DNA from 2 places in the Cylindrospermum stagnale PCC 7417 genome. Region 1 is predicted to be linked to the other one. Evidence: riboswitches for the same ligand, from Rfam matches in the RefSeq annotation. Region 1 holds a riboswitch; the other holds the start of a gene.
What was found. A riboswitch is a leader RNA that binds a small molecule or an ion and turns the genes downstream of it on or off. The one in region 1 is predicted to bind cyclic di-AMP.
Positions count from the first base shown of each region.

Region 2: another riboswitch for cyclic di-AMP. It lies ahead of ntrB (nitrate ABC transporter permease); the one in region 1 lies ahead of CYLST_RS07150 (glycosyltransferase).

Region 1 is NC_019757.1:1,714,340-1,719,367, reverse strand. It holds gene CYLST_RS07170 (GNAT family N-acetyltransferase) at 1-404, shown strand, start outside; gene CYLST_RS07165 (GNAT family N-acetyltransferase) at 616-1,050, shown strand; gene CYLST_RS07160 (cupin domain-containing protein) at 1,047-1,511, shown strand; gene CYLST_RS07155 (protein tyrosine phosphatase family protein) at 1,535-2,008, shown strand; cyclic di-AMP (ydaO/yuaA leader) riboswitch at 2,200-2,415, shown strand; gene CYLST_RS07150 (glycosyltransferase) at 2,563-3,840, shown strand; gene CYLST_RS07145 (phosphoribosyltransferase) at 4,231-4,896, shown strand; gene CYLST_RS07140 (hypothetical protein) at 4,914-5,028, shown strand, end outside.
Region 2 is NC_019757.1:2,618,468-2,623,495, forward strand. It holds gene CYLST_RS10600 (ABC transporter substrate-binding protein) at 1-1,239, opposite strand, end outside; gene ntrB (nitrate ABC transporter permease) at 1,526-2,377, opposite strand; cyclic di-AMP (ydaO/yuaA leader) riboswitch at 2,476-2,673, opposite strand; gene CYLST_RS10610 (sensor histidine kinase) at 3,104-4,291, shown strand; gene rnc (ribonuclease III) at 4,358-5,028, opposite strand, start outside.

The DNA of each region.
Region 1 (5,028 bases):
ATGCCATGAATCATCCTGATTTGACCAAATATGTGAAAAACTGGGGCTGTGAAAATGATCTGGGTGTTGTTGCTACTTTATTAAGTAATCATCTGCCAGTAGGAGCAGCTTGGTTACGTTTGCTGACAGGTGAAAATCAGGGATATGGTTATGTTGATCACCAAACTCCAGAACTCGCAATCGCAGTTCTGCCCGAATATAGAAATCAAGGAATTGGCACACAGTTAATTAAGCATTTGTTACCAGCCGCTAAAGATTTTTATCCATCTATATCACTCAGTGTCAGAAGTTCAAACCCCGCCTTGTCTTTATATCAGCGATGCGGCTGGAAAATTGTGGATGGCAGCAATAGACTCAACCGTGTTGGTGGAATTTCATTCAAAATGAAATTAGATTTTGATTAAGCTAAATTTATGATCACTACTAGAGGTTTTTTTTTGCATTTGCGTAGTAAATTGTATAAAAAATAGCAATAAGTTAGTACAGAAATAACTATTAAACCACAGATGAATACAGTTGAATTTGTACCTCATCCAAATAATATTTGCTATACTTCTTGATGAGAGCTAAACAATTTTACAATTCATTGTCCCTGTTTTTAATTTAAACTTACTCATGAGTTATCAAATTATTCACCAGTTAACGGAAAACCAGATTTTAGAACTTGTGGAATTGTACAAAAACGAGTTTTGGAGTAAAAACCGCACATATCAAGGCGTTGTTAAGATGCTGGCAAACTCAAATATTATTATTGCTTTGGTAGATGAAAACGAACATTTGATTGGTTTTACTCGTGTTTTCACTGATTTTGTCTATCGGGCAATTATTTACGATGTAATTGTTAAGTCTACCCATAGAAAAATCGGTCTTGGTGCTAAATTACTAGATGCAGTGATGAATCATTCTCAGTTGAGTAAGATTGAACATATTTCTCTGTTCTGTTCACCGGAAATGGTTCCATTCTATCAACGCTGGGGCTTTATAAGTGCTGCGGGTAAATTTGAATTAATGTACCAACACAAACAATTACCTCAGGAAGAAACAAAATGATCATTAATCCAGAAAATGTCCCCAGTCGGACAAGTTCAATTTACCCCGCTGAATTTCAGCCTCTGGTAATAGGAAGAGTGAAACAGGCTTTAGGCAATGCGGCAGGATTGAGAAACTTTGGTGTTAATTTAGTTACTCTGGCACCAGGAAGCTGTTCTGCACTCAGACATTGGCACACGAAACAAGATGAGTTTATTTATCTTATTCAAGGTGAAGTGACTTTAGTTACTAATGCAGGAGAGCAAATCCTCAAACCAGGAATGATGGCTGGTTTTGCAGCAGGTAAAGCAGATGGACATCAACTGGTAAATCATTCTCAAGCATTGGTAGTGTATCTGGAAGTTGGGGATAGAACTGCTGATGATGAAGCTTACTATCCAGATGATGACTTGGTTGCCAAATCTGATGCCGGAGGTAATCGCATTTTCACACACCAAGATGGTGCTCTATACGAAACTTAAAACGAAATCAAAGATTTGAAAATATGTCTACGAATGGTATTGAAGATATATCCAATTTTCTCAAAATATCCGATGTAATTGCTACTTCTGGGCAACCAACAGCAAAACAGTTTGCCGTAATCAAACAGTCAGGATATCAATTAATTATAAATTTGGCACTGCCAACTTCAAATAATGCTTTATCTAATGAACAAGAAATTGTGGAATCTCAAGGTATGGAATATGTAAACATTCCTGTGCTTTGGGAAAATCCCACTATTGAGGATCTAACAGAGTTTTTTAGCCTCATGGCAACGAATGCTGATAAAAAAATATTTGTTCACTGTGCTGCCAATATGAGAGTTTCAGCTTTTATGTATCTTTATCGCCGCCTTCATCAAGGTATCAATGAGACAGAGGCAAGGCAAACTTTACATCAAGTTTGGATTCCTAATGAAATTTGGCACAAATTTATTGAGGAGGCAATTGAGTATTTATTTTCCTATACCTTTGGTTGAGGTACTGAGGTAAGCAACTCAACCAAAACTTTAGTAAGGTTTGATTCCACTGTCGTTCTACCTAACCGCTAATTGTTATTAACTTGGACACAAAATATACCGTGATTCAGATCACAATTATTTTGTGGTTCCTCTTGACTTTGCTGATGATCATACATTATTATTTAAGGGAATAAAAATCAGTCTGCCTAATCCATCATTTGCCTTAAAGATACATTATGTATCAAGGTAAATCGGGAACGGAGGAACCAGTTCTGGGGCGAATTTGCTAGAAAGAGAAAGCTAGAGTCAAAAGGATAACAATAATCAAACTTTATCCTTTCGACTTGGTACTTGATCTTTTTCCAGAAGGACATCTCTCAGTCCTAGCCCGTCAGCTAACTTCGTCGGCATTGAGAGGAGATTGAACGAGCAGCGTGATTATTACAAGTAATGCGTTGTTTTCGTCAGTATCCTTGGCTGGTAACTTTGCACTTCGTTGTGCCTGCCCTTGACTCTGAAGTAAATTCTGGCGTCTGAGGCAGGATATAGTTGCCTTGAGGTAAATATCGACTATGTACCACAGTCAAAAGTATCGCGTTGCCCTTATTTCCGTTGATGGTGATCCTACCGCAGACATAGGACAAGAAGAGGCAGGGGGACAAAACGTCTATGTGCGTCAAGTTGGTTATGCATTAGCCGAGCAGGGTTGGCAGGTGGATATGTTCACTCGCTTCAGTAGTTCTGAGCAAGCGGCGATTGTGCAACATAGCCCTAACTGTCGCACGATTCGGTTAAAGGCTGGGCCGGTCGAGTTTATTGGGCGGGATGATTTGTTTGCCCATCTACCAGAATTTGTCGCCGAATTCCGGCGATTCCAACAGCGTCAGGGATACCGTTACTCCCTAGTGCATACAAATTATTGGTTATCCTCTTGGGTAGGCATGGAATTGAAAAAGCATCAGCCGCTGATTCAAGTGCATACTTACCACTCTTTAGGAGCAGTTAAATATAGAACTATTGGCGATGTGCCCGTTATTGCTACCCAACGGTTAGCGGTGGAAAAAGCTTGTTTAGAGACTGTAGACCGTGTAGTTGCGACTAGTCCCCAAGAGCAGAAGCACATGCGGATACTTGTTTCCACCGGAGGGCGAACGGAAATGATCCCCTGTGGTACTGATATTGAGAAATTTGGTGGAATTGAGCGGTCTACAGCAAGGCAGATGTTGGGAATTGCCCCTGATGCGAAGATGGTTCTTTATGTTGGCCGCTTTGATCGCCGCAAAGGAATTGAAACTTTAGTGCGAGCTGTTGCTAAGTCTAGTTTTAGGGGTGAGGGGAAGCTGAAGCTGGTGATCGGTGGTGGTAGTCGTCCTGGCCAAAGTGATGGTTTCGAGCGCGATCGCATTTCTCGCATTGTTGCTGAACTGGGACTAGAAGACCAAACGATCTTTCCTGGTCGCTTAGATGATACCGTTCTCCCCTACTACTACGCCGCCGCTGATGTCTGCGTTGTGCCCAGTCATTACGAACCCTTTGGGTTAGTTCCTGTCGAAGCAATGGCCAGTCAAACACCTGTGGTAGCTAGTAATGTGGGTGGGTTGCAATTTACCGTCGTCCCGGAAGTGACAGGCTTACTTGTTCCTGCCAAAGATCAAGTAGGTTTTGCTGCTGCTATCGACCGGATACTCGCTAACCCAGCTTGGCGAGACGAGTTAGGTGTAGCTGGCAGACAACGGGTAGAAATTGCTTTTAGTTGGTATAGTGTCGCCTCCCGACTGACTCAGCTTTACACACATCTGCTGCCGCCAACTGCAACTAGATCTCAGAACCAACCTCAAATTGCTGCTTAACTTCTACCGAATGCAACACGTTGTCGGGGTAATCAATAGACAGCTTCGGAAAATAATCTAGAGCCGAGAATCCCTACCGATGGAAGGTCTTTACAAAGGTTCTGGATAACGCATATTTAATAGGACTTACGCATCAATTAACAAATGTAGGGGCAATTCATGAATTGCCCCTACGGTAAATCATGGGTTTTACGTCATTTTTGCGTAAGTCCTGTTTAAATTCGGTCGATGTCTAATATTGTTTTGCCCCTACAAATAGACTGTAATTACTCAACCATTAGACAGATATCTAGATTAACGATTTCGCTCCATTGGTCAGAGGGCAGGGATCTGTTAGCTTTATAGAATCAGTTCAGAAGATCAGAAAATAGTCACAAGCCGTGTGATGCCATGCTATTCCAAGACCGACGCTTGGCGGGTCAGTTCTTAGCTGGGGAATTAGCAGCTTATGCTAATCGTTCAGATGTAGTGGTTTTAGGATTGCCAAGGGGTGGTGTACCTGTCGCTTTTGAAGTTGCCAGAGCGATAAATGCACCCTTGGGTGTGTTAGTAGTACGGAAATTGGGTGTACCCGGTCAAAAAGAACTGGCAATGGGAGCGATCGCACCTGGTGGTGTGCGAGTACTCAACGAACAGATTATCAGCGAAGAAAATATCCCCGATGAAGCGATCGCGACAATGGCGCTGCAAGAACAGCGGGAGTTAGAACGACGAGAACGGCTTTATCAAGGAAATCGTCCTTCTCTAGATTTACAGGAACGCACTGTCATTTTAGTAGATGATGGTTTAGCCACGGGTGCAACTATGTTGGCAGCAATTGTGGCTGTAAGAAAACAGCAACCTGCTAAAATCGTGGTTGCAGTACCAGTCGCCGCTCCTCCAACTTACGAAGATTTAGCAGGATTGGTAGACGAAATCGCTTGCATCTCACAACCCAACCCCTTCTATAGTGTTGGTCTTTGGTACGAACAATTTCCGCAAATCACCGATGATGAAGTCTGTGATTTACTCGCCAAGGCGGCAAACAACGGTCAAAAATTATCCCTTGGGACGTAGACAAGCTGTCGAAAAATATGCGACACGAATTAAAAGAAACTGCTTCTCAACTACTGGCTGCAATGCTATCCAACCCCCACATTTACCCGCAAGTTAGTGATGAGGGAGGCTATGGCAAACTAGAACAGCAAC
Region 2 (5,028 bases), 900 kb from region 1:
ATTGGCATTTTTGGGAACAGTCTTGATCTGTCCCCAGCGAGCTGCTTGAGTCATCAGCCAGATACTTCTGGATCTCCATAAAAATGTTGAGTGTTCTCCTGGCTCTTGGGCGACGTTGCTAGGTATATCAAAGAAAATTGTCGTGTCAGCAGCTTTGATAGTGCGGTCTTTGCCATCAAACCCACCATAGTTGTAATTACCAAGAATTCCGGGAGCGGTAAACTTGGTGATGGGGTCGCCTGGATTTTTGGGTTTTGCACCGGTAAAGGAGCGGCCTGTAATCAGTTCGGCTACTTCTTGGCGGTTTTCCGGTTTGCTGCAATACTGGCAAGCTTCAATCATCGCCTTGACTAGGGAACGATAGGTTTTGGGATAGTTGTCGATGAAAGATTCCATCACCGCTAGCAGTCGATCTGGGTGTCCTGCCCAGACTTCTTTTCCTTGGGCAAAGGTGAAACCAATACCTTCATTACCTGTAATTGCTCTGGTGTTCCAAGGTTCCGCCACCATGTAAGCCTGCATCGCGTCGATTCTCATGTTGGTGAGCATTTGCGGTGGGGAAACGATAATCACCCGAAATTCCTTCAGGGGATCGACACCAGCGGCGGCGGCTACGTAGCGGACAAAGTATTCGTAAATGGCAGAACTCAGCACTACTGCCCAGATTTTTCTTTCTGGGGGCTGCTTGTCAAAGTAGTTCCGGAAATCGCGCCCAAAGGCTTCCAGCGCTCCATCACCATACTTTTGTTGGTATTCGTACCAGGGGCGTATCCCAAAATTCCACATATCTTTGTTCATCGTCATGGCGTTACCGTGGCGGTGAATTACCATAGCTGCACAAAGGGGGGCACGGCGTGCGCCTTCAGCACCAACTCTGGCATTGGTGACGGCACCGGATACTACAGGTGCAGCATCCAGACGACCAAAAATCAGCCCGTCGCGGGAGGTAGCCCAACTGGCTTCCCGATTGAGTTGGACGTTTAAACCGTATTTGCGGAAAAAACCTTTTTTCCAGGCGATCGCAAATGGCGCACAATCATTAACAGGCACATAACCAACGCTAATGTTGGGTTTTTCTAAGTCTTGGGGTCTGACTACTGGTTCCACAGCTAAGGCTTGTTCAGTTAGTCCTTTAACAGATTTATCTCCTGATATTCCACAAGAGGATAGGGATATTCCCGCTGTTGTTGCTCCTATTGCCTGAATAAAGTCCCGTCGAGTCCAATTATTTTCACTCATGGTTATAGCTATCAATTATTTATAAATAGGCTCGCGCCCAATACGGTTCAGATAAGATACCCCACGGGTTGACCCCCTTTTAAAGGAGCTAATGGAATCAAATATTTCCCCTTTTCAATGAGGTAATGAAACAATTTAGCCCCCTGCTTTTAAAGGAGAGTCAGTTGAAGAGCGTATTTTCCTAAGGTAGCCGCTTACTCATGTGACCAAAGTTGTGCGGACTGCCGAGAGAGTTGTACGAGCTGGCGTGGGTTGGAAGAATCATCTTGGCATCAGACAAATTTTGTTATTTAGAAGTTTTCGGACGGTGGGTGACTAACTCTTCAATTTTCCCCACAGCAAAATCCAGAATTAACCCAGTTACGCCAATTACCAACACAGCGAGAAAGACTGAACTAAGATTTAAACGGCTCCATTCATCCCAGACAAAAAAGCCGATTCCAACACCGCCGGTGAGCATTTCTACGGCGACAATTACCAACCAAGCAATTCCTAAACTAATTCGCAAACCTGTAAAAATATATGGCAAACTCGCTGGCCAAATAATTTTAGTAATCCGCCGCCAACTGGGCATTTCTAACACCCGTGCCACATCTAAATAATCTTGAGAAACGCTAGAAACTCCCAAAGCAGTATTAATAATTGTCGGCCAAAGGGAGGTAATGAAGATGACAAAAATAGCTGAAGGGTCTGCTAAATTGAAAATGGCTAAAGATATCGGCAACCAAGCTAGGGGCGATACGGGTTTAAAAATCTGAATGATCGGATTGAAAGCTAGCATTGCTTGTCTAGACATACCAATGCAGAATCCCAGGGGAATAGCAACTACTGCACCCAACAGAAACCCCACTAATACCCGCCGCAAACTTGCTATTAATAACCAACCAATTCCCAAGTCTCCCGGGCCTCGTTCGTAAAACGGGTTTAAAATGTAGTCCAGATTAGCAATTAGAGCTTCTGGTGGAGTGGGCATTACATCGTGATTGGCAAGTGCTACCACCCACCACAACAAAATTATTCCCAAAAATCCTAAGACAGGAAATAAGAAGACATCCCGAAAAATCACAGGTTTTGCCTTTTTCCATGCAAATTGTCCAGCAACCGCCACGATTGCAGCTAAATTAAGTTGAAATACCATTTACAACCTCAACAGATCAAAGCGCGGGTACAAAAAAAACCGAACAGTACGGGCGTTGGACACTGATGAGATCGGAATATTAAAAAAATACCGTCTCTTCAGTCTCCCCTCAATGCTTACGAAGTTAGCTGACGGGCTAGGGCTGAGAGATGCCCCTCTCTTGAGAGTGGTGAGTCAAATATTTCCTAACTACTCAATTTTGACTCTTAACTTGCCACTTTCTAGGAGATACGCCCCACAATTGGGTTCCTCCGCTCCAGTGCTACGCAATGCACTGGATTAAGCTGACTAACTCTAAAGATGGATAATGACAAATCAATTATAACATTTATGTGCCGTAAAAGCATCTGGATGAATGATAATTTTTATTTACTTCAATCCAAAAATTTAGTAATTTTCGTCGGTTTTCGGTAATTAGTAAAGGCTATACATCCGGTTGTAGTGTGACTGAATCTCTTGTCATGGTACAGATACATATACTATAGAGAGAGAGCCAGCAAGCATGAAATGAAATTTTGCTGAGTATGATTTTTAACTATATAATCTGTATGCTATAAAAATATTTAATTCGTGGCTAGTCAATTCAGCAGGCTGATCTATAGATACAATCTATTTCGTTCTATTTCGTTCGGTGAAATGTCTATATAGTTTTGGAAGTAAAATCCTACTTACTAAACTAATTGCACATACAATCTGATTCAGACACTACTCAGCAAATGTAAGATAATGGATTTTAGTCAACTACTGGCTGAAAAAATTGATACTATTCTAGATAAATGGGTGGTAGCAGTTCGCAAAGATCGGCGAATTGAAAGCGCTGATGACCTATCCTACGGCGCGATTAAAGATCACATTCCCAATGTGTTGGAAGCGATGGTAACAGTACTTTCAAAAACTCAGGGTAATGATATTCAGTCGATAGTAACTGCCAGTTGGCAACATGGGGCTATTCGAGCTATACAAGGCTTTGATCCAGAAGAAATTGCTAGGGAATATCATCAGTTGCGAATAGTAATATTTGATGCAATAGAAGCGGATTTATTGCAGGGAACACCAACTGAGATCATTCGTGCTTTTAGATTGATTAATGTTGTGATCGATGAAGCGATCGCTAGGTGTTTTAATAGTTATGTTAAAGAACGTTTAAGAGAATTAGAGCATCTGCATTCCTCACTGACGCTGCACAATGAGGAACTAACTCGCTTAATTAACGCTAATCGAGAGCATCTTTCCCACCTAGCCCACGATTTGAAACATCCTCTATCTTCAATTATTGGTTACTCAGATTTGTTTTTACGGGAACAACGTAAAAAAATTGAGGGAAAAGAAACCTATGCCAATGTAGAACATATTGAGCGTGTACTACGCAATGGTAGACACTTACTCCGTCTGATCAATGATTTACTAGAAATATCACGGTTTGATACAGGGAAGATCAAACTCGAACTAGCACCCACAGATGTATGTGAATTAATAAATAATGTCTATCAAATGTTGGAGCCTTTAGCTGCTGGGAAAAGTTTACAAATTGTGGTGGATTCTGTCCAACCTCCCAAACCGTTTATCACAGATTCTTTTCAATTACAACAAGTTGTGACAAATCTTGTGAGTAATGCGATTCGCTATACAGAGTCGGGGACTATTAATATAGTATTTCAGGTGCTAGATAATGACAAATGCGCGATCGCAGTTTCCGACACCGGCATTGGTATTGCTCCAGAAGACCAAGAGCGGATTTTTGAACCCTACTATCGCGCTAAATCCTACCTTCCTGACAGCACTGGCTTGGGTTTAGCAATAGTTTCGCGATTGGTAAAACTCTTGCAAGGAGAAGTTAAACTGGTGTCTCAGGTGGGGGTTGGTTCTACTTTCACCGTGATTTTGCCTTTGCAATTGGAAATAAATGAAGGTTGATTTCGCGCAAAGGCGCAAAGACACGAAGAAGAACTTTACACCTTTGCGTGAGATGCAACATCATCTCTACAACAAAGCTTTCTTTTTCAATTTAGCTAACGCATCTTCAGCAGCGGCTTTTTCAGCTTCTTTTTTATTGCGTCCTTTACCTTCACCGTATTCTTTTCCATCCACCAAAACTTTAGCTACGAATTCTGGCGCGTGAGAAGGTCCACCTATTTGTTCTGTTTCATATATTGGGGGATTTGGGGTAACATTACGTTGCACCCATTCTTGAAAGCGGTTTTTTGAGTCTACATTAGAACGAGACACAACAATTTTTTCTGATACAGAATCAAATAGCGGTTCTATAATTGCGCGAACTGCTTCAATATTGGAATTATTATCTAAATAGTAAGCACCGAGGACTGCTTCAAAGGTGCTGCTGAGTAAATTAGGATTTTGATATCCTCCATCTCGAATTGCACCTTGTCCTAAACGCATCCGAAAGTCTAAACCCACCTCAAGAGCAAACTTTGCTAATTGCTTTTCATCTACTAATGCAGAACGGCGACGAGTTAATTCATCTTCTCCTTTTTCTGGGTGACGTTTATAGAGATATTCACCGCTTAAGAAATTTAGTACAGCATCACCAAGAAATTCTAGGCGTTCGTTATGTTCGCCTTCTCCTGGGTGTTCGTTGACATAAGAACGATGGGTAAGTGCTTGGCGGAGGAGTTTTTCATTTGTGAATGTGA